DNA from 3 places in the Chryseobacterium sp. 22458 genome. Region 1 is predicted to be linked to each of the others. Evidence: riboswitches for the same ligand, from Rfam matches in the RefSeq annotation. Region 1 holds a riboswitch; each other region holds the start of a gene.

The links. A riboswitch is a leader RNA that binds a small molecule or an ion and turns the genes downstream of it on or off. The one in region 1 is predicted to bind cobalamin.
Region 2: linked by a shared signal. The riboswitch ahead of ACTJJF_RS21075 (TonB-dependent receptor plug domain-containing protein) and the one ahead of ACTJJF_RS00290 (acyl-CoA thioesterase) in region 1 are both predicted to bind cobalamin.
Region 3: linked by a shared signal. The riboswitch ahead of ACTJJF_RS11685 (TonB-dependent receptor plug domain-containing protein) and the one ahead of ACTJJF_RS00290 (acyl-CoA thioesterase) in region 1 are both predicted to bind cobalamin.

What each region holds. Positions count from the first base shown of each region.
Region 1 covers NZ_JBQEOA010000001.1:54,982-62,787, reverse strand. Annotated here, with positions in the region: gene ACTJJF_RS00315 (GNAT family N-acetyltransferase) at 46-552, opposite strand; gene ACTJJF_RS00310 (hypothetical protein) at 599-907, opposite strand; gene ACTJJF_RS00305 (endonuclease MutS2) at 1,072-3,219, shown strand; gene ACTJJF_RS00300 (hypothetical protein) at 3,330-3,992, shown strand; gene ACTJJF_RS00295 (hypothetical protein) at 4,069-4,866, shown strand; cobalamin riboswitch at 4,900-5,080, shown strand; gene ACTJJF_RS00290 (acyl-CoA thioesterase) at 5,197-5,580, shown strand; gene ACTJJF_RS00285 (HD domain-containing protein) at 5,636-6,226, opposite strand; gene ACTJJF_RS00280 (XAC2610-related protein) at 6,228-6,932, opposite strand; gene ACTJJF_RS00275 (acyltransferase family protein) at 7,759-7,806, opposite strand, start outside.
Region 2 covers NZ_JBQEOA010000008.1:116,079-123,884, forward strand. Annotated here, with positions in the region: gene ACTJJF_RS21055 (L-threonylcarbamoyladenylate synthase) at 1-106, shown strand, start outside; gene ACTJJF_RS21060 (nuclear transport factor 2 family protein) at 214-558, shown strand; gene ACTJJF_RS21065 (CCA tRNA nucleotidyltransferase) at 596-2,014, shown strand; gene ACTJJF_RS21070 (DUF5074 domain-containing protein) at 2,179-3,240, opposite strand; gene ACTJJF_RS21075 (TonB-dependent receptor plug domain-containing protein) at 3,260-5,086, opposite strand; cobalamin riboswitch at 5,123-5,298, opposite strand; gene ACTJJF_RS21080 (T9SS type A sorting domain-containing protein) at 5,421-6,734, opposite strand; gene ACTJJF_RS21085 (helix-turn-helix domain-containing protein) at 6,884-7,806, shown strand, end outside.
Region 3 covers NZ_JBQEOA010000003.1:150,129-157,934, forward strand. Annotated here, with positions in the region: gene ACTJJF_RS11680 (YncE family protein) at 1-490, opposite strand, end outside; gene ACTJJF_RS11685 (TonB-dependent receptor plug domain-containing protein) at 487-2,523, opposite strand; cobalamin riboswitch at 2,634-2,818, opposite strand; gene ACTJJF_RS11690 (transporter) at 3,125-4,069, opposite strand; gene ACTJJF_RS11695 (cytochrome-c peroxidase) at 4,082-5,131, opposite strand; gene ACTJJF_RS11700 (MbnP family protein) at 5,124-5,954, opposite strand; gene ACTJJF_RS11705 (hypothetical protein) at 6,201-6,569, opposite strand; gene ACTJJF_RS11710 (superoxide dismutase) at 6,574-7,248, opposite strand; gene ACTJJF_RS11715 (SCO family protein) at 7,351-7,806, opposite strand, start outside.

The DNA of each region.
Region 1 (7,806 bases):
AACAGATAGTTTCTGAAACAGAAATACAGAGTTACTGATTTTTTATCATGTCCTGCTTAATCTAAAGATAACATTTTCTGAGTTCTTATTGTCTTTCTTACCTTCTTCTAAAATAAAATGATGTTTCAACAGTAATGACTGCGATGCTTCATTGGATTGATGGGTATAAGCCAGAATGGTCTGTAAATTCAGCCCCTCAAATCCGAACTTCAAAACACCCTGCAGTGCCTCGCTCATGATCCCTTTTTTATGATAATCCGGTAAAAGTTCGTATCCGACTTCAGCTGTTTGTCTGTCATCTGAAAAATTCCATAAACAAATGGTTCCTATGAGGTTTCTTTGATCTTTGAAAGAAATTCCCCAAAACAGCATCTCACTGTTCCGTCTTTTATTTTTGATATGAAGAATAAACTCCAGCGCTTCGTAATTATTTTTAGGTGAGTTTCTTTTTACATATTGATTGATGTAAGAATTACTCCGGATCTTCAGAATATCATCAGTATAGCTTTCATCGATTTCTTTCAGGATCAGCCGTTCTGTTTCAAGTTTCATGTAAAGTATTTATTATTCGAAATATCCGGTTCCTCTTTATTTACAGCTATATAAACAGGTACAGTCTGGTTCTTGAAGAACGGGTTTCTTCATAATTAAAGTATTCATATCCACCACTGTTTTTTCTTACGATCTCTTTTTTAGTAGTGTTATCATTTTGCTGACTGAGGTTAATGATTCTTTTTACTTCATCATCCCGGAAGTTTTTCAGACCATAATTTTTGGCCTGAATTTTTTTCGTCTTTTTAAAACCTGTTTTCTTTTGAACTTTATTCACTCTTCCATTCTCATGTTGTTTGATCTGAGCCTGGACACCTGCTGAAAGAAAGAGCAGGGCAAACAGTAATAGTCTCATGGATCTTTTTTAGTTATTGCAATATAAGGCTTATTTTGGTATCATAGTGCCGGACGCACAGATTGGCTGTAAAAAATAATAGAATGAGTATAAATTCTTTATTAATCTATTTTGTAAATCACTCAAATATACGTAATAATCAAAATTCTCACTAAATTTGCACTGTGTATATAGATAAAGAAGATTTAGACGAATTAGAGTTTCCGCAATTGCTCGCGGAAATCTCCCCATTTGCGTATTCTCCGAAAACAAGAGAAAAAATTCTTCAACTTCGTCCGATGGAAATTGACGAGGCGGAACTTTCACTGAAAAAAACCTCAGAATATCTGTCGAGTTTTGAAAGTTCAAATGCGATTCCGTTTGATGAATATGAAGATATTGAAAGTGAGCTGAAACTGATGCTGATTGAAAATTACCGTCTGGAAAACAGTGCTTTCATCAAAATCAAAACCATCACGGAACAGATCGGAAAACTGCAAAAGTTCTTTCCTACCATGCCGGAAACTTTTCCTACCCTTATGGAAGAAGCTTCAGTACTGGAATTCAGAAAAGAGATTATTGAAAAGGTAGATAAGGTTTTCAACCGTTTTGGTGAAGTAAAAAGTGAGGCTTCCCCAACTTTAAAAGGTATAAGAACTGAAATCCAGCATGCTAAAAAAGCGATTCAGGAAAACTTCAACAGAGCTCTTACCACGTATGGGCAGAGCGACTTTCTGGATGATATACGGGAAACAATCATTGATGATCAAAGGGTTTTAGCAGTAAAATCCGGATTTAAGAAAAGAGTTCCCGGAAGAACCCTGGGAATTTCCAAAACCGGTTCTATCACTTATATTCAACCGGACAGTGTTGTAAAACACTACTTCAAGCTTCGTGAGAATGAAGAGGAAGAGAAAAAGGAAATCGATAAGGTCCTGAGAAAGCTTACTGCTGAACTGGCAGAGTTTCAACCTCAACTCTGGAGATATCAGGTGTATATTTTTGACCTTGATCTGGTAAGGGCTAAGGCTAAGTTTGCAGACCTGATCAATGGAGTGCTTCCAAAGATCAACCGTCATAAAACATTGAGATTAAGGGATGCCTTTCATCCACTGTTATGGCTGAGAAACAAAGTAGAGAATAAAACGATCCACCCACAAACCCTGACTTTAACGGAACACAACAGAATCATCTGTATTTCCGGACCGAATGCAGGAGGAAAATCAATTACTCTGAAGACCGTTGGATTATTGCAACTGATGATTCAGAGCGGTATCCTGGTTCCTGTTCATCCGAAATCAGAGATGTTCTTTTTCGAGAAAATTATGACCGATATCGGTGATAATCAATCCATTGAAAACCATTTATCAACCTATTCATCAAGATTGAAGAAAATGTCCGGGATCATTCGTGAGGCAGATTCAGACACCCTTCTACTGATTGATGAGTTTGGAACCGGTTCCGATCCTGAATTGGGCGGGGCTTTGGCAGAAAGTTTCATGGAGTTTTTCTATGATAAGAAGAGTTTTGCCATCATCACTACGCACTATACCAATATTAAACTGGTTATAGAACAGCTTCCCAATGCTCAGAATGCGGCAATGCTTTTCAATGAAGAGACGCTGGAACCGATGTATAAGCTGGAAGTAGGTCAGGCAGGAAGTTCATTTACTTTTGAGGTGGCTGAGAAGAACAAAATCCCGAGGTTTATTATTCATTCTGCCAAGAAAAAGGTGGAACATGATATTGTGAATCTGGATAAAACGATCGTAAAGCTGCAGCAGGAAAAGTTCGAAGTTGAAAAACTGAAATCCGACCTTGCTGAACGAAAAGAATCTGTAGAAGATAAGCGTGATAACCTTCAGAAACTGAACGACCAGCTTCAGCAGAAACTGTTTAATTTCCAGAAACTGTATGAAGAGGAGCATCGTAAGCTTCAGTTTGGAAACAAAATTGAGACTTTCATTGACAGCTATACCAAAGGAAAGTCGAGAAAAGATGTTGTGAAAGACTTTGTAAAACTGCTGGAACAGGAAAAATTCAGAAAGCTTGGGGCAGACAAAGATGAATCAAAACGCCTTCAGGTTGTAAAGAGAAAGATCACTCAGCAGCTTAAAAAGGAAGAGGTCATTGAAAAAATTGCCGAAACCAATGAAAAGCTTGAAGAGAAACGTAAAAGCGATCGTGCCGTCTGGATGAAGATAGGCCAGCGTGTGCGTATCACAGGAAGTACAAGTGTAGGAACGATTGAAAAGATTTCCAGAAACAAGGTGATTGTCAATTACGGCACATTTAAGACGACGATTGATGCGGATGAGCTTGAGAGAATTTAAGTGATTTGAAATTACATTAACGCAAATAAACAAAGAGAGAGTACTGATAAGTGCTCTCTTTTTTATGTCTTATCTGATATTTTTCCTATTTTTAAGGAAAACAATAATTTATGAAACCATTAAAAGTACTTTCAGATCTGTTGCCGATACCAAGTTATACGGTGATCATCCTGTGTTTTTTCTTTCCTTTTTTTCTGATAAAATGTGGTGACACCACTTTGATGTCTCTCAAAGGAACAGATCTGATCACGGGAGTTTCCAAAAAAGATATGAGTAAACGGATGAAAGAAAACCTGAAAAAGAACTCCCCTTTTGGTTCTGCATTCGGGAATGAGACCGCCAGTCAGTCATCAGATACAGACAGTGAATATTCGCCGTTGAATGAATCCCAGGATAAAAAAGATAATGAAAATATTCCTCCCAGCCCTCTTATTATTATTGCATTTCTGGCTGCCATTGCAGGAATTATTGTTCAGCTGATAAAAAGTGTCAGGAAGAAATACCTGTATCATATTGTATTTTCTTTGATAGGCCTTCTTTCTTTTTTAATATTTTACTGGACCTTTCAATCCAAAATGGAGGGACTTGGAAACAATACAATCGGAATGGGATTAGGGGGCGGAGTAACGATCAGTTATGGTTTTGGAACTGCTTTTTATTTAGCGGCCGTTTTATTTCTGGTCATTCTTCTTTTCTACGGAATATTTTCATATTTCCTTAAAAATGCCCCCGAATCTATTTATGGGCCTTCAAAACAGACATCTGAATCATAAAAGATAGCAGGAAGTACTGCAAGATCATTCTCTTCCGCATTTAATTTATATATTTGGGGATCAAAAAATTTTCGCAATGACTTTCATCAACAAAGCATTTTATCTGTCCGCATTCAGTATTTTTTCTCTAACCTTTGTTAAAGGCCAGAATAAGGTTCCTTTTGGAGTTGTAAAAGCAGAGGAAGGATATGCCAATGTACGTGTACATAAAGATAACTACAGAAAAATTGTAGATAAAATCCGTATGCGTAAAGGGGATGTATTTGTTTATGTAAAGCCCGCTCCCGGAGAAACGGAATGGATCTGGATCAAATATCCTGAAAAACAGGATGAAGATAAGCCGTTTGTACGCTACGAAACCCTTGACAGGGAAGGGATGGTAAATAAAGAACGGATTGCTTATATAGACCAGCTTCCGGCCTATACCCCATCGAAGTCTAAGAACGGGAGATCAATGATCTTCACAGACAACTCCGACCCGAAGGTTCCTACAGCCCAGAGAAGCAAAGTAGTGATCGATGTCTACCCTTCCAATGCCGGTTACCGTAAGAAAGAAAAAGATGCAGAAGGCAAACTTCTTACCATCGACAAAGTAAAGCCATGGGGAATAGGGAATGATCTTCCTGAAGGAATGACAGAGATCAAATCGATCCGGGTACAACAGCCGGGAAGAGGTTCGGTTTTCGTAAGAGAAGCGATCAAGAATATGTTTCAGCCGACTATGGATTTTGAAAACGTAGGAGTAACCGCCCTAGACAATGATAATATTTTTCTTTATATGATCAATGGTACCGGGGAAAACAGATATACTACCCTGTGGACCATCAAGAAAGGAAGAGTGATCAGCCAGATTATTTACCATAATCCGGAATAAATTCATTATTTTTGCCCCCGAAAAGTTTAACGCTTATTCATCACAGAAACTGGTTCTGCCTAGCAGCAGATTAAAAGGGAACCGTGTGAAAATCACGGACTGTCGCGCAACTGTAAGTAACTGAAATCTTTATCAAAAGATCCACTGTGCGAGGCATGGGAAGGAGATAAAAGATGTTACAAGTCAGGAGACCTGCCTTTTTCTTAAACAAAAAACTTTCGCGATCTGAAGTTTTATTGATCTGATGGATTGTTTCAGGAATTTCCCAGGTTCCTGTCATTATTCTGTTGTTTTGATACAATTTCATTTCGCTTTAATTAATAATGAAATATGACTACAGAAGAAAGAATTGAAGCTGCCGAAACCAGAATCTTTAAAGCGGTTTTCCCAAACACCACCAACCATTATGATACTCTTTTCGGAGGTACAGCCATGCAGCTGATGGATGAAGTAGCCTTTATTGCAGCTACCCGTTTTGCAAGAAAGAGAGTAGTAACCGTAAGCAGTGACAAGATCGATTTTAAAAAGCCTATTCCTGCCGGAACGATTGTAGAACTGATCGGAAGAGTTTCATACGTTGGAAAAACCAGTATGAAAGTAAGTGTTGAGATCTACACAGAGCAGATGTATTCTTATGAAAGAGAAAAGGCTATCGTAGGTGACTTCACTTTTGTTGCCATTGATGAATTCAAAAAACCAATTCAGATTTTATAAATAGATTCGGGCGGCCTTTGGCCGCCCGAATCTATTATTTTCCTGCTTAAAATATTTACTTTAAAACCTTTTCAGTTTCCAGGCTTCTGTTCAGCAGCAGCTCAAAAGCCTCCCCCATTTCATCCGAAGCTCTTGTAATTGCATTTTCAAGCATATTTCTGATTTGTTTTTCGGTAACCCCGGCTTCTGTCCAGCTTTTTCCTGAGGTATGGGAGTTCAGAATAAACGGCATGATTCTATCAATGGAACACGCAAAAATAGCATCCGGTGTTTTCTCTTCTTCAAACTCAAGCCACAGATTAAAGAATTCCGTACGCAAAGGTTCATCCAGGATTCCAAAGATTTTTTGTGCCGAGGCTTTTTCACGCTCAAACTTTCCTACCATGGCTTTTTCATCAAAAAGAAATGTATCTCCCGCTTCAATTTCTACCAGATCATGAATGGAAAGCATTCTGATCACCCTTAAAAGATCGATATCTGCCCGGTTTTTAGCATAGGGATAAAGGATCTGCGCCAGGATAATGATCTGCCATGAGTGTTCTGCTGTATTCTCTCTTCTGGTATCATCCGCATTATAATTCCTTCTTTGAACATTCTTCAGGGCATCTACGGCCAGAATAAAATCGATCTCTTTCTGTATCTTCATCTTACTTTAATTTATTATATTCTTCTGATGAGTAAATCTTGGTTTTGGTTACCCATTTATTCTTTATTTTTTCTTTCGTAATCACTTTTACACGATCTTCATTGGTCATATCCACTTCTTTTTCAAAAACTTTATCCAGCCCTTTATTGGGGATTACGACGTATTCTGTAGTAAAAAGATCACAGCAACCGGATTTTCCGAAAGTAGTCAGGCGTTTGCGTTGGGAATCAACACCAAAAAAATCAAATCCGTTTGATGCAAGGTCTGTAAGCTCTTTACTTTTTACAAAGCTCATTCTGGTACTGTTGAAGACATATACATCATAAGAAGCACTGTGATAGTTCCCCATATTTCCGTTCCTTACGGCTATATCTTCGGTACCGTCAAAATTAAAATCATCTATGATAATAGAGTTCTGGTCTTTGGTCAGCTCCATCATTTTTCCTGGCTTTGGCTTTTGATCCGGCTTTAGGTCTATGACCAGGTCATCAGATACAAAGGTCTGCACTTTGGTATTGCTGTTATTAAACAGTTCTACTGTTCCCTTGTCTGTACACCTGCTTTCATAACAATTTTCAGAATGAATGACAGCGCTATAATTTTTCGAAACATTCTTGATTTCAAACTGATATTGTGCAAAGCACAAAGGTCCCAGAACAACGAAAGCCGACAGACTCTTAAACTTATTGAATAGATTCATAGTCATAGTATATGGATTTGAAGTGTTTTTAAATTCATAACAAAAATACGAATCATAATACCGATTTCAAAATTCAAAACCATTATCTGAAGGATTTGAAACCATTATAATTCTTTACATTCTGAAAACTTCTTTCCCACTATATACTTTGAAATAAATGAAAACTTCCCGACTTTTTATGTAGAAATGCTTTCTATATTTTGTGACTTACCCTTTAACAGTCCATCCCTTAATTTTGTTGTAGGTATTTCAAAATATTTATACATCAAAATTGAAAGTCCTATTGTAAGAATAAAAAAAACACTAAAAGTTACCCCTGTATTTAACATTATGGAACTCTTAAAAAAATCAACCTTACCTATAATCCACTTTTGAACCAGCGAATAATGTATAAGATACATGCTATAGGACGTTAAACTGACGTATGTAATAGGTTGTAAAATGATTTTCGGAGCTGATTTTACTGAATCTAAAAAGGGAATCAGAAACATAGTAGAAATTGATGTAAAAGAAAAACTTAAAACTTGGTCAAAAAAGGGATTGGTTCCATAGTTTAAATAATATTGATGTACAACCATTAATATTAGGCCGGCACAAAAAAAATATTTTTTTGAACTTTCAAAAAACCGATTGTAGTAAGCCTTAACATATGCAGCTAAAACACCATACATCAAACTGTCAAGCCTTGTTATTACCTGCTTCCTGTAATATAAATCCCAGATGCCAATATCAGTTACAGAAACATTGAATAACAGTCTATATGCTCTGAAAGATGTAGTAAATACTATGATTGATATAATGGTAATTAAGACTGCTTTTTTTACACTTAAATTTAAAAATTGATTAAAGAAAAGATCATTATCGGCGAAATCAGATAAAA
Region 2 (7,806 bases), on a different contig from region 1:
TGTAGATTATGCTGTGGAAGAAGACAGGGAAAAAGTTTCAAAATATTCAGGTTCTTCGGTAATCAAAATATGGAGTGATAACAGGATAAAGGTTCTCAGAGAATAAGAATTCTGTATCAATCTGTTTATTTTTCGGAGTCTTGCCTGGTTATATCGGCAGGATTTCTTTTTTTTAGTTTTATCTTTGCACACTCAACTCATAAAATATATGCTATGAATCATCAGGATTTTGCTCAGATATGGGTAAATGCATGGAATTCTCATGATTTGGAGAATATCCTTTCTCATTATTCTGAAGACATTGAAATCACAACTCCTATGATAGCCTTGGCTACAGGTGGTAAAGAAAGCTCTTTACAGGGAAAGGAAGCCATCCGTGAATACTGGAAAAAGGCGCTGGATAAATTTCCGGATCTTCATTTTGATCTGATCCGTTCTACAGCAGGAGTAGATTCCGTAGCATTATTTTATAAATCTATTATGGATAAGCATGCCGTAGAGGTTATGTTTTTTGATGAGGAAGGGAAAATTAACAGAATGTATGCTCATTATGATTAATGAACTGCATGGGTAGAACTTGACACTATTATTAACGATGAAAATTAATCTTAACCAAAATAAAAATTTAAAACTTTTCAAAATCATTTCTGAAGCTGCGGAAAGGAACAATCAGTCTGTTTATATTGTAGGCGGATATGTACGTGATCTTCTGATGAAAAGAAAAGCATCCACAGATATCGATTTTGTGACGGAACAAAGCGGTATTGAGCTGGCTCAGAATGTTGCTCAGGATATTGATCCTAAATTAAAAGTTTCCGTTTTCAAAACTTACGGAACAGCTATGATCAAATATAAAGATCTTGAGCTGGAGTTTGTAGGGGCCAGAAAAGAAAGTTATACGGAAAACAGCAGAAAACCTGAAGTGGAAGGTGGCAGCCTGGAAGATGATCAGAAGAGAAGAGATTTTACCATCAATGCAATGGCTATCTCTTTAAATAAAGATAATTTCGGTGACCTCATCGATCCTTTCAATGGGATTGAAGACCTCGAAAAAGAAATTTTAAGAACTCCGCTTGAACCTGCCCAGACGTATTCCGATGATCCGTTAAGGATGATGAGAGCCGTACGTTTTGCTTCTACTTTACATTTCACTATTGAAGAAGGGTCTCTGCAAGCAATCAAGCAGGAAGCAGAAAGAATCAAGATTGTTTCTATGGAAAGGATCATGGTAGAATTTAACAAGATCATGATGTCTTCAAAGCCTTCTATAGGCTTAAAGCTGATGGAGCAAACGGGGCTTCTGAAGCTGGTGATTCCTGAACTGATCGAACTAAAAGGTGTAGAAGAGGTTGAAGGGCAGACTCATAAAGATAATTTCTACCATACACTGGAAGTTGTTGACAATATTTCTGAGAACACTGATAATCTTTGGCTTCGTTGGGCTGCTTTACTCCATGACATTGGAAAAGCTCCTACGAAAAAGTTTGTGGAAGGTACAGGCTGGACTTTCCACGGGCATGAATTTCTAGGTTCAAAAATGGTAAAAACTCTTTTCCAGCGCCTGAAACTGCCATTGGGAAGTGATATGAAATATGTTCAGAAAATGGTAAAGCTTTCCTCCCGCCCTATCGCTCTGATTACGGATGATGCCTCGGATTCTGCCTTGAGAAGACTTTTATTCGATGCCGGGGAAAATCTTGAGGATCTTTTTACGCTTTGCAAGGCTGATATTACAACCAAAAACTCTAGAAAACAAGAAAAGTTCAAAAAGAATTTTGAATATGTAGCGGTAAAGATCAAGGAAGTAGAAGAAAAGGATCAGGTAAGGAATTTCCAGCCCCCTATTACCGGAGAGGAGATTATGGCTATGTTTAATCTTAAGCCTGGCCGTGAAATCGGGATTCTGAAAGAGAAGGTAAAGGAGGCAATTCTGGAAGGTGAGATTCCTAATGAAAAGGAAGAAGCTACGAAATTTGTGATTGCTGAAGCGGGAAAACTGGGATTGACAATTTAAATCTTTATTGAATATAATAAGAGCCCGGCGGGATGTTCCATCCCGCCGGGCTCTTTGTTTCCATTGGAAACAAAGCCGGCCGGTTTCTTCGAAACCGGCCGGAAAAAAACACAAATGATGAAAAAAAATAAAAAATTATATTTTCATTGCTTGCAGTACAAGTATTATTGATTTAAAAATACTCCATTAGCTCCTCGGCCTCCAGTGTCCTTAATAGTGTAAATTTCAGCCCCTGAAGTTGCTGAATATATTTTTAATTCACTATTGGATTGGAATTCTTTAACATTTGAAGCAAAAATTCTTCCGTCAATAACACTAAATCCATATAATGTATAATAAAGTCCACCATCAGCAGCAGTTAATAATGGGCTGCTAGGAACCGTTGGGTTTTTCACACTTGTAGTATATACTTTATTGGCAGAACTGAAATAGAACTTATCGTTATCAATCTGAAGATTCGTCCCATTAGCAATCCCGGTTAATGTTATAACAGGTGTTAAAGCCCCCGTGCTTGAAATTTTATAGATATAAGAATCTGTTGTTGTTGCGGAAATAGTGTAAACATCAGAGTTGTAAGAAATGGTTCTGTTGATATCTCCGTTTGGAATTGAAATTTCTGTCGTTGCGTCTGTGGAAGTATTGATATAGGTAATTTTATTTCCGTATCCAAAAGTAGCATTCTGAACAAAAATATTTCCTCCGGCTTCTACCACTTTGTCTATGCTCTCTGTAAAGTCAATTTTCTTTACAAACGATTTGTCAGAGATTTTATACTTTGTAACACTTTTAGCGCCTCCAACATTTAAATTATTATTTACAACATAAATAAACCCATTGGCAAAAGCAATACCTCTTGGGTTATTCAGCTGCTCTTTAATCTCTCCTACTTTTTTAAAGGTAAAACGGTCTACAATCACAATCTTATTAGAATTGTTCATTACCAGATAGGCATTATTTCCATTAAAAGCAATGGTCTGAAGCACATCACCTAACGGTTCAGTAGAACCATTGTTATAAGCATAGATATTATCTTGCTTAAGAGACAGATCTCTCGTAAGGAACATAATATTCGCTCCGTAAGAATTAAAGTTTCCTTCATTGGCAATAAAATATCCGTTCTGATAAGTGATTGGTGACTCATCAAAAGTAATGCTGTCGCTGCTACATGATATATTAAATAGTAGTGCGAAGGCGAATAATACAGTTAAAAACCTAGTTATTCTCATAATATATTAATTTTAATTTTTAAAAATTGATTGCTGCATAAATACTATAGTTTCTTTTAGGTAAAGGATAAAAAGCAACAGTTTTATAATAAGTATCTGTTATATTATTTACTTTAAGTCCTAAGGTATACTTTTTCAAAACTGTAGCTGAAATGCCGGCATTTAAAATAAAGTAAGGATCAATAGCTGTCATTCTATGTTCATCAGCATCAGTATACGTTAATCCATTCAATTGTCCTTGTGCGAAGAATTTTAAAAAGCCATATTCATAATCAATGTTGGCCACTCCTCTGTGCATCGGAACATAAGGTCTCTGCTTCTGGGTTTCTTTATCAATAGATCTTGTATAATAATAACCTACATTTGCTTTAAACTTATGACTACCGAATTGCTTGTTAAAAGACAACTGGGATTCCAACCCGTAAGATTCTGTTTTACTGATATTAAAAGCCTGCCAATATCCCATAGCGGTCGGCAACCAGGCAATAAGGTTAGTGGCTCCCATATAGTAAGGAGACAGCGTAAGCCTGAAGGCTCCTATTTTAAATTCATGGGTCATATCTGCCTGAGTAGAAGTTTCCGGTTTTAAATCCTTGTTTCCTCCCGGCTCATAATAAATATCATTAAATGACGGATATCTGAAGTTTTTTGACACATTAAAGCTTACATCATACCATTTTACAGCATTCCATTTTCCGGAGACGGAATACATCACCGGAGAGTTGACATCTTCTACAAAATCTTTTTTTATTCCTCCTTCAAAACGTAAGTCTTTTGTGGCAAAATATCTCAATAATCCGGCAATAGACCCTACATTTCGGCTTACATTTCTTATTCCGCTCTGATAGCCTTCTCCTTTATTTACCTGAAACTCTCCGATCACGTTAATATTCCATTTTGAATTCAGGAAATAATTGAAATCATTTTTCAGGATGTAATTTTTTCCGGTACCACCGCTTGATTTAGGCAAATCCAGGGAACCGAAATACTGAAAATTTTCTTCCGTATAAGCAGCTTTGAATGAGTTGCTGAATTTCGTTTTATTCCAGTCCCAGGCAAGCAGACTTCTTACACTCTGGGTTTCATATTTTGTTTTTATTGCCGTATCCTCGTATACGGGATAGTGCTGTGAGGAATCAAAAAACTGACTCTGCCACGAAATTTTATGATCATCAGCTATTTTATACGAAGCTCCTACATTGAAGGTTGTATTGTAATAACGTCCATTTGTATTAATAAACTTCATATCATCCACTTCATAGTTATTCTCACTTACAGAATAATTTCCCGAAACCTTAAAACTGAACTTATCATTACTGTAAGAACCTTTCACAAAGTTATTATAGGTATTAAAAGAAGCTACTTCAGAAAACAGAGCTCCGTGAAAACCTTTATTAAAGTCAAGAGTATTATTGAGGTGAATACTTCCGCCAATGGCTCCGCTGCCATAGATAACACTTCCTCCGCCGGCTTTTATTCCGATCTGGTCATAGCCGAACGCAGCAATATTATTGATATCGCCCTGTCCTAAAAAATTAGAGTTGATATTGATTCCGTTCCAAACAAAAGCGGTCTGCTGTGCCGTAGTTCCTCTGAAAGATGGAGAAGAAACCGCTCCACGTCCATTTTCTTTAATATAAACCTGAGATTGAAATCTGAGAAGTTCGGAAAGGTTGGTTGAGTTTTTTTCAACTTCTTCTGCCGGGATGGTTTTCACGGGATGAAAGAGCTTCACTCTGCTCATCTGATTGTCGAAAACATAAACAGTATCTATGGCCTTCTCCTGTGCTAAAAGAAAACAGCCATAAGACGAAAAAAACAGTACTAAAGATCTTTTTATACCCATATTCTTTTACTTTTCCTCCGAAAGCAATATGTTTTTTTTAAAATTATAATTCCGGCAGGTCTCCTGACTTTCGCTTTCTGTACCTTCCCGTTTTCACAGTGGTTTTTTACAGAAATTTCTATTGCGATTTACAGTTGCGGGGACAGTCCGGGAGTTTCACCCGATTCCCTTTTCATTCCAAAATACTGGAAACCAAAATTTTTGCAAAGATAGTTTTTTAAATGTATTAGACAAAAACCACCAAAACACTATGTTTTCCATATAAATAAAAAGAGCAGCTGTTCTCATTACTGAAAACAGCTGTTCATACCACTACTTGTATTTAATATGAAAATTATCTTTTGATGAATTTATAAGTCTGTTGTTGCCCTCTTTTAATTGAGTATTGAAGAATATAATCCCCTTTCGATAAAGATGATACATCGATACGGTCTTCTATAGCATCAAATGTTTTCACTTTTTGCCCGACCATATTATATATTTCCGCTTTTTCAATTTTTCCTGTTCCCTTGAAATACAGAACATCAGCAACCGGATTAGGATAAATACTGATCATGTTTTTATCTTTCACTGCTTCTTTGGTAGACAGGTAGCTGGTAAGATCCAGATAAAAAGCAACCATCTGATTGGAAGAATCAGTCCCCATACCTGCAATTTTCTTTCCGTCCTGGGAAATAGCAAGAGGGAGGCCCATCGTTACTCCGTTGGTATTAATACCTAATCCCACTGTATAATCATTCAGATTGATACGTCCGCTTTCCGATGTCCAGATAAAACCTTCCCCTGACATTGGCGGTGCTCCGAATGCTCTGTAGTATCCAATAACCTTTGTACCGTCTGCAGAAATTCCTGTAGCCCCTCCTTTGAAAAAGAATGAAGCATTGGGATGCGTTATATAAGTGAGCCCGTTGGTTGCATTCCAGACATAAGGATTAGGATTTCCGGCCCCTATGATCGTGTTTCCGTCAGCAGAAATACCACCGGCTTCACCTACATTATTCCCGTTACCATCTGTAATAAACGTCTCTGTTCCGTCTACCCATTTTGCACCGCTTCTCGTACCTGTTGGCTCATCCTGCCATCCTACGATCACCATTCCGTTGGCACTGATGGCATTTGCTCTTGAACTTCTTCCCGGCACTATACTTCCCAGATCTACCACTCCACCGGTTTCATCCCATTTCACAGCATGTGCATTGGCTGCTGTAAGAAAGCCCAGTCCTACAATCGTATTTCCGTCCGGAGACATTCCCCATGTAGAGCTTACGCTCCCATCCCAGCCGGTAGGTACAAGCCCTCCTCTGTTTACCCATGTAGAGGTAGCTATATCATAAGTTGATATCTCATTAAAGCCTGTTGCAGTATTGGTAACTGAAGAAGCTATTTTCTTTCCGTCATTGGAAACAACCGTTCTTCCTGCAGCCGGATATCCGTTGGAAATCATTCCTATCTGTTCGAGTCCTCCTGCGGCAGTCCATTTATATATTCCGCCGGCACTGGTATGCATACTCACGATTCCACTGTCAGAAACTGAGCCTACATTATAATTTCCAAGGCCCATTACCGTAAGCTGTGCTTCAGTCAGATTAAAATTAAGAAAGAAATAAGCAACCAATACTTTCATTGACATTTTGTAACTTTTTCTCATATATTATTATATTTAGTATTTGGAATTATTGAAAACAATATTAATCTTATATTTACCAAAATGAAAGGATTTGACTTTCACAATTCATGAATTTTAAAAGAATTAAAAACATAAAATACTGATAACAAACAATATAAAAACAATTCATTTTGAAAGCAGATTTCAGAAGAATCATTCAAAAAAAATTAAAAAGCAATATATTATCCGGAAAAATGATTGAAAGTAGTGGACGGATTTTAGGGTTGCTGTTTATACTGTATTCCATTGTGATTAATGGACAATCCGGCCCCGACTTCAAGATTCTGGCAGATAAGGCATTCCAGAAACTCTATCAGAATCCTGACGACTGCATCAGCTATTCACAGGGGCTTCTTGTAAGTGACCAGGGAACGGAGCATAAAATAATACTCCAAAACATCATTTCACAGGCATTTGCTATGAAAGGTGACTATGTACAGTCAGTCAATATTTATTCTCAAAAAGAAGATGCTGATCTGAAAAAAGATCTTTCTTATTTCTTACAGGTTTTTGGAGATTATAGCCTTGCCGATCAATATCAGAATCTGGGATTGTATAACCAGTCAAAGAAAATCATTACAGCCCTTTTATCTGATTCCAGGCTAGCAAAAAGTACGGATCCGAAATTAAAAACCACAGCTGCCAAGCTTTTCCAACTGCAGGCTATCAACTTTGGAATTAATAAAAATTATCGTGCAGGATTGGAAAATCTCGCTAAAAGTGACCAATACCTTACCCATCATGATGAAGAGAACAGGATCATAAGGATTGAAAACGCTGTCTTCCGGTCTTCCTATCTGATGAGACAAAATAACCTGGAAGCATCTAAACAACTTATAGAAAATGTGATTTCGGACCTTGAACAAAGAAAAAATTCGCCCTTCCTTCTCAGTTTAGCGTATGAAAGCTTATCCCGATATTATTTTTTAAAACAGGATTATACAACATCTGCTGAAAAACTGGAAACAGGTCTATCACTGATCGAAAAGCTGCCTTTCAACAATTTAAAAGTCAAAATCTATGAATCTCTGTCAAGGAATTACTTTGCTCTCCA
Region 3 (7,806 bases), on a different contig from region 1:
TGGTATCTATTTCCACTACTTTTCCTTTTGGTGCTTTAGGATTGATCGCTACAGGTCCTGCATAGCTGCTGGCATAGGCTTTTCCATCTTTGAAGGCTAAATATCTGCAGTTCTGCAATGGAATGGAAGTAATCCGCTTAGCCGTTCTGGCATCCAATACTTCAATTTTATTGGAAACATTGACTACAATATACAGTTTACTGCCGTAGACTTTGATATCATTTCCCACATCCCCCAGCTCTTTCACTACATTGGGGTTGATTTCCGCATAGATATTCCGGTAATAGGTTCCTTTGGTATAATCGAAAAAATCGAGGGTGCATTTATTACTTCCCATATTCCCCTCATTCAGCATGTAGAATCCTTTTATCACTGTATTTTCCGAAGGAAGTCCTTCTACCACTTCCTGACGGACAATAATGTCATCGGTACGGCACGAAGTAAGAAAAGCCAATACAAGAAATAAAAAATAAAAGTTTAGTTTTCTCATAGGGTGAAGTTTAGAATAAGTTTAAAATTTCTTCCAGGCATCGGATAGTTGATCACTACATCATAGTATTGATTGAAGATATTATTCATCTCAAGGCTTACTTTAAACTGATGATTCGCCCAGCTGAATTTTTTCTGAACAGAAAGATCATGCGTATACCAGGGCTGTACATAATTGTACTGAATGTTATCCTGGTTCACATCATACCGCTTCCCCACATAGATGGCACTGTAATTGAAACTCCAGTCTTTATAGTCTGCCATAAGGCTGAATGCCCCGTTATGCCATGGTGTATAAGGAATCTGATTGCGATAGAATGTATCTTCCGGGTCACTCATATCTCTCGCACTTTGATATGTATAGGAAAGCAAGGGTCTCAATCTTACTTTTCCGAGCTGCATTTCAGTCTGCACATTCACATCTGTTCCTATAATTTCAACCAGTCCCAGATTCATCATCAGCCAACGGAACATACTTCCGTTTGGTGCCGCTACAATTTTATCCTGTACTTTATTGTAGTAACCATCTGCTTTAACATAAAAGAATTTAAAGAAACTGTTGCTGTTAAAATTCTTTCTATAAGTAAATCCTACATCATACTGATTAGTAAATTCCGGCTTCAGGTACGTATTTCCGATATTGGTATAATAGAGATCATTAAAGGTAGGCAGTCTGAAGATTTTCTTGTAAAAAGCCCTGAGGGTAAGCTCAGGAATGATCTCAGGCTGATAGCTCATAAATACAGCCGGCGTCCATTCTCTTCTGTCTCCCGGTCTTTTGTTCTTTTCTACTTCTTCGAAAGTGAATGTTCCCAAAAGGCTTCCCAGAATTTTAAACCTGTTCCACTGATATGTGGTTGCCAAAGCCACTAATGTAGTATAACGGGTAGGATAAGAGAAATTGTCCAGATTGGCATCCAGGTTATTGTACTGGAAATCTCCGTTCAGGCTGACGTCCCAATTCGGGGTGATAGAATAGATATTGGAAGAAGAAAGATATACTTCCCTTTGAATATAGACATTATCTGTATAAATGATAGATTGCGAACGAACGGTATCCATGAAATGGGTATAATCATAAGCAAATTTTGCTTTCAGCTGGGTTTCAAATTTAGGGAAGAGCTTTTTTCTCAGATGGGCCTGTACGAAATAATTTTCATCTGAAAGTCTTGCTCCCCTGCCCCCAAAGCGGCCATTAACAATAGGCGCAGGCATTCCCCGGTCTGAAATATATCCGTACCCCCTTACATTCCAGCTTCCGTTATTGAATATTCCGTTGACGGATGTTTCAAAACGTTTTGCTTTAATATCCGAATCCTGTCTTCTGGCAATGGTATCATAAGCCTGCTGCCCGTCCGGGTATTTTTTGGCGTAACGAAATCTGTAAATTCCGTCACTCTGCATAAATTCTCCGCTGAAGCTTGAGGAAACTCTGTCTGAAATTTTCTGTTCCAACCGGAATGAAGGGTTGAAAAGATCTATGGAAGCACTTTTTGCTCTTATGACCAGATTCATTTTCCTGTTTCCTTTAAACACAGGTGTTTTAGGCTGGAGATAGATGGATCCTGATGAACCGAAATCTTTTGCAGGTTGAAAGATTTCACTTTTCTGCCCGTTATACAGCGATATTTCTTCCAGGTCATCCAGTGAATATCTTCCCAGGTCAACAAGTCCATTTTGTGCATTTCCCAGTTGGATGCCATCGTAGAAAACGCCTACATGCTGGCTTCCCATACTGCGGATATTAATTGTTTTTAAACCTCCGATACCTCCATAGTCTTTGATCTGGACTCCTGAAAAATACCGCAGAGCATCTGCTACAGAGTGACTATTAAGCCTTTCAAGCTCTTCTCCCTGTATGATTTGTGCAGGAATAATTTCTTTGAAATTCTTTTTGTAAAGGCTGATAACCTTAATGGTCTCTGTTTCTAAGCTGTCTTTTTTCTTTGTTTGGGAAAACAAAAAGTGAGAGGTCAACACCAAAGCGGTGAAAACAATTTTATGAAATTGAGATGTAATCAGTTTTGCCACCATTAGCTCATTCAGGGTAATGATGACGCTAATGGATATAAGAACGCAACGACAAAGCACAGCTGCCACTGCACAGAATCATTGTTGTTCTAAGCTTTATTCCACGAAAGCGTCAAACGTTTAATTTTCTGGCAGGTCTTCTGACTTACTCCATTTTTGAAATCCTTCCCATTAAAAAACAGTGGATATATTCTTCAAAAACTTTGGTGCGGAGCTTACAGCAGCGGGTCTGTCCCGGATTTTCACCGGATTCCCTTTTAAGAGCTTTTTACGGCTCACCAAACTTCGGCAAAGATAGAAAATTATTGCTATATCTTGTTATCAACAAAATGATTTACAATATTATATATCCGGAGGCTTTAAAAATACTTTTAAATAAAGAAATAATTTTAGGTCAACAGAATAAAAATGACAGCTGGCACCACTTATTACATTCAATGTAAGCTCCTAATATTTTATCAAAATCAGAAAGAAGGCTATTCCAATAATGAAATAGCCTCTCTTTATTAACCAAGAATGTACAAATTCTTTTATTCTTTATTTGGGACAGAAAAACATTTCATAAAAAATATCTGTATCTATAAAATGTTTATTACATGATCCGTCATATTCCAATATTCAGGAATATACTGAACCTTGATTTTGCTTCAATATCACCACCGGCAAGATGGGTATACACCGGAAGCATCACTTCACTTCCCAGGCTGAACCTTTTATAGGAGGCTTCAAATCCCAGTTTTCCATATAATGCACTTCCGGCAGTATTGGGCAAACCCTCACCAAATTGTTTATTCTGTGCATACACTTCACCCTGAATTCCGGTTTTAGCAGAAAATATGGTTTTTTCATTTGCCGAGATCTGATAAAATCCGGTCGCTGCATAATTCCATTGGTTTCCGAAGCGGTAATGTTTTTTGTTTTCAGTTTTAATGGTATAATCTGTATTGATCAATACGGCTATTTTATTTTTTTGAAATTTATAGTTCAAAGCAGCCTGATAATCCCAGCTTCCGGTTCCCAGTTGAAAGCTCGGATTGACACCGGATATCCCTTTTTCATCAAATTTACCCAAGGGGACTTTCACTCCAAGACCTCCGCTCAATTGGTGAAAGTTATCACCCGACTTCATCAGCCTGTAAATTCCCATCAGATTAAGATCACCGATTCCATTGATTCTGATATCGCCCTGCATGGTCTTTTTTTCGTGAAAGTGAAATGGCAGACTGGCATATACACTTAACTTTTCTGTCACAGGAATTTTACCCCAGATCTGAAGTGTATTGAAATACTGATCCTGAGTGAGGTCTTTTATAAATAAATTCTCTTTGGCCTTATAATGCTGTGCAAAATATTTGATTCCTATAAATTGTGGATTCAGCAAAGATTCAAAACCGGATGATCCGTTTCCTGCAGCACAGCCACAGGCATCACAATCATCATAAAAACTGATCCCGTTATAGCCTTCAGGAGCAACATAAACACTGTCTCCGGTATTTGCCTGATTCAGATTGAATAAGACCAGGCCTATTATCAATATTATCTTCTTCATGTTTTCTCTCATTTATTCTGCAAATTTTGGATTGGATATAAAACTTTTATCGGACAGTGTTTTCAGGAAAGCTATGATCTGCTGTTTTTCCTGGCTATTCATCGCAATTCCCGTACGTCCGTTTGGTTTCAGCTGCGGATCAAGGTTCGGATTATCTTCCACATGGTCCGAATAGAAATTGAGGACTGCTTCCAGGGTATAAAATCTTCCGTCATGCATATAAGGCTTTGTATATTCTATATTCCTCAGGCTTGGAACCCGGAATTTCATCCAATCGGCCTGATCAAGGGTGACCCGGTAGCGGCCTGCATCTTTAAACTCAGTATTGTAATACATTCCCGTATTTCTGAAGCTTTCATCTGTAAACAGCTCTCCACTATGGCAGGATGCGCATTTCTGATTAAACAATGCCATACCCTGGGATTCTTCCGAGGTAAACTGCTCCCTTCCCTGTCTGTACCTGTCATATTTTGAATCTGCAGAAACCAGTGTGGCCATAAACTGTGAGAGTGCTTTTAAAATCCTTTCTCCTGTAATGGTTTCATCTCCATAAGCTTCCCTGAAAAGCTTTTTATATTTCTGATCATTTTTGAGCTTTGAGATGGCTTCAGGTATGGAGCTGTCCATTTCATTTTCGTCTGTAATAGGGCTGATTGCCTGTTCGTTCAGATTATGGATCACCCCGTCCCACATGTATTTTTTCAAAAAAGCCATATTCTGTATAGGGGGTGCATTCCTGATCCCGATCCTGTCATCCACACCATGGCTTACCGTATGGCCATGATGGGTAAAAGCATTTTCCTGAATATGACAGAACCCACATGAAATAGTATTGTTTCTGGAAAGCCTCCCTTCATAGAATAATTTTCTTCCTAACTCTACCCCGTTTTTGGTCACAGGATTTGAAGACTGGTCAAAAGACATTTCCGGAAAGTAAGAGGGAAACTGTAAACGGTAAGCTTCATCTTTCTCCAGCGGCTGTATGACCTCATCAGAACAGGAGATACAACCTAGAAGAAACACTAGCAGAACCAGTATCGTTTTAATTGAAAAATTAATCATTGTGAACGTGATCTACTTTAAACATTTTGGTAAGGTTATTGGTAACATCCACAAGGTGCTGGCTGGATCCCATCATCATATCATTAGCTGATGTGAGGGCAAGTGCTTTATCACCACTTAAAAACTGATTCAGGTCTGCTAAAATATGGATGGAAGGCCTGATGTTTCCGGTAACTCTTACAGTAACCGGCAGATTCAACGTAATCTCACGGTATAGATCCGGGGTGTTATTGGCTGTTGTATTTCCCATGTTTCCGGTGTGATTCATGAATTCTTTAGTAGCAGAATCAGCACCGTATTTTCCTTCAAGTTTTACAAACACATACCCTGCAGCCCATGACCATGACATTCCTTTCTGTTTGGCTTTGGTCCAGAATTCTGCTTGACCGTCCTGTCCCAGCAAATATGCTTTCTGACTGATTCCCAATCCGAATCTGATCTTCTTATAATTATTTTTCGGAATCCCGGCTAAATTCAGATACACCACGCCGGCTACCGCATCTGCCTGATCTACGATAAATGCTCCTTTATCCGGATTGTTTTCATTGTATTTAAATTCATTTCCGCCTTCATCGATCAGGGTGATATTACTTATGACATATTTTAAGGAAGAAAAATTATGCTTTTGCCCCTGTGATGAGGTTTGCACCGTCTGGTTTAAAACAATATTTCCCAGATTATTAAACCCGTTTTCAAATTTGATCTGAATATTTCCCGGCGTGGTATCCTGCGGGTTATCATCATCTCTGCTGCTATCACAGGATGATACAGTGAATAAAGTAAAGGCGATAAAGAATAGTGATAAAAATTTATAAATTTTCATTGTTGATTTTTTAAGTTGGATTAATTTTGAATTGCTGTAACAGCGTTGTTTTTAACCACAAAAGGCACCAAAATTTTAGCACTTAAGTTATTTAAGTGAAATGCTGTATGGATAAAGAGCACTTAAGTTTTTAAAAATCTTATTTTAATGTATACCAGTGCCCTGTCAAAGGTCATAATCTTAAAACTATTGATGTAATAAGAAAATGCACTGTGACTTTTGTGGTTGAATAATAATATGAATACCTTAAAAAACCGGTGGTTTGAAAATGTATTTCAGAAACAGAAAAGAATAAGCTGTTTCATCAATGAATATGAAATGGAAAAACGGAAAATTTTCCATAGCAGAGATTTCTGCAATTTCAGGAAGAATGTAGATATCCAGGATTTTCTGTCCTGAATTTTTTGTTTTTTGTAAAGGTGAAGATTCTGAATCGCCGGTCTTTGCCAGCTGTTTGCTGAGGTAACATTTTCCGTTGCAGTGAATCTCAGGTTTACTTTTATTTACACAGAGGGTGTTGACGATGTAATTATAATTTACGGCATACTCCGCCAGCGGTATCAGAGGTCTGAACACCATATAAAAGGTAAAGAGCATGCCGTAAAGAAGTTTCATCAGCTTATTTTTTGCTTAATGCGTCATCATATCTTTTGCTGACTTCTTTCCAGTTCAGCACATTCCATATGGCAGAAAGATAATCTGCTCTTTTATTCTGGTATTTCAGATAATAAGCATGTTCCCACACATCAATTCCGAGGATGGGAGTTCCCTTTTCATCTGCAATATCCATCAAAGGGTTATCCTGATTCGGTGTTGAAGAAACGAATAATTTCCCGGTTTTATCCACAGATAACCACGCCCATCCTGAACCGAAACGATCTGCTCCCGCTTTACTCATTTTTTCTTTGAAAGCATCCATACTTCCGAAAGTTTCATTAATCGCCTTTGCTAATTTTGCAGAGGGCTGTGTATTTTTTTCAGGCGTAAGAATAGTCCAGAACAATTCATGGTTGTAGTGACCACCTGCATTATTTCGCACTGCAGGGCTCAGCTTGGAAGTTTCACCAAGGATCTGGATCAGGGTTTGTTTTTCCTGTGGGGTTCCTGCAATGGCTTTATTCAAATTAGCGGCATACGCTGCTCCATGTTTTGAATAGTGAATTTCCATTGTCTGGGCATCGATGGAGCCTTCCAATGCATTATAAGCATATGGCAGAGGTGTCTGCTTAAACTGAGCCAGTGTGAACTGGGCCGCAAAAACTGCACTTACAGCAGCTATTTTCAAAATCTTCATAACGTTTTGTTTTATGGTTGAACAATGTTTTTTATTAGGCTGGAAGATGGAAGATCGAGGCTGGGAGTACTTCCTGCCTCCAGCTTCATTCTTCCAGCTTCTCTATTTCAATAATTTCTTAATATCCTCAATCAGAATTTCCCTGTCCGGATGATATTTCCCATTCAGGCGGGGAGTTTTACCTTCCGGATCATCATAATTCAACCCTGAATAATACAGAATCGGCATATTATCTTTATTGTATCTGCAGCGGATGTTTCCTTCCTGATCTACCAGAGCAATCATACCGCTGTGGTTCAGGCTTTCTGCGTCGTCTTCCTTATCTCCTACGTAGATATTAAACTGATCTGCAAGCTTTCCGATATATCCTCTGTCACCAGTTAAAAAATGCCAGTCAGGAGATTTTGCCCCTATCTTTTGAGCATGTTCTTTCAGGGCTTCAGGGGTATCATTTCCCGGATCTATGCTGATGGAGATAATTCCGAAATCAGGATCGTTGACCTGGTTTTGTATAGCCTTCATATTGGTATTCATCACAGGGCAGATGGTGGGACATTT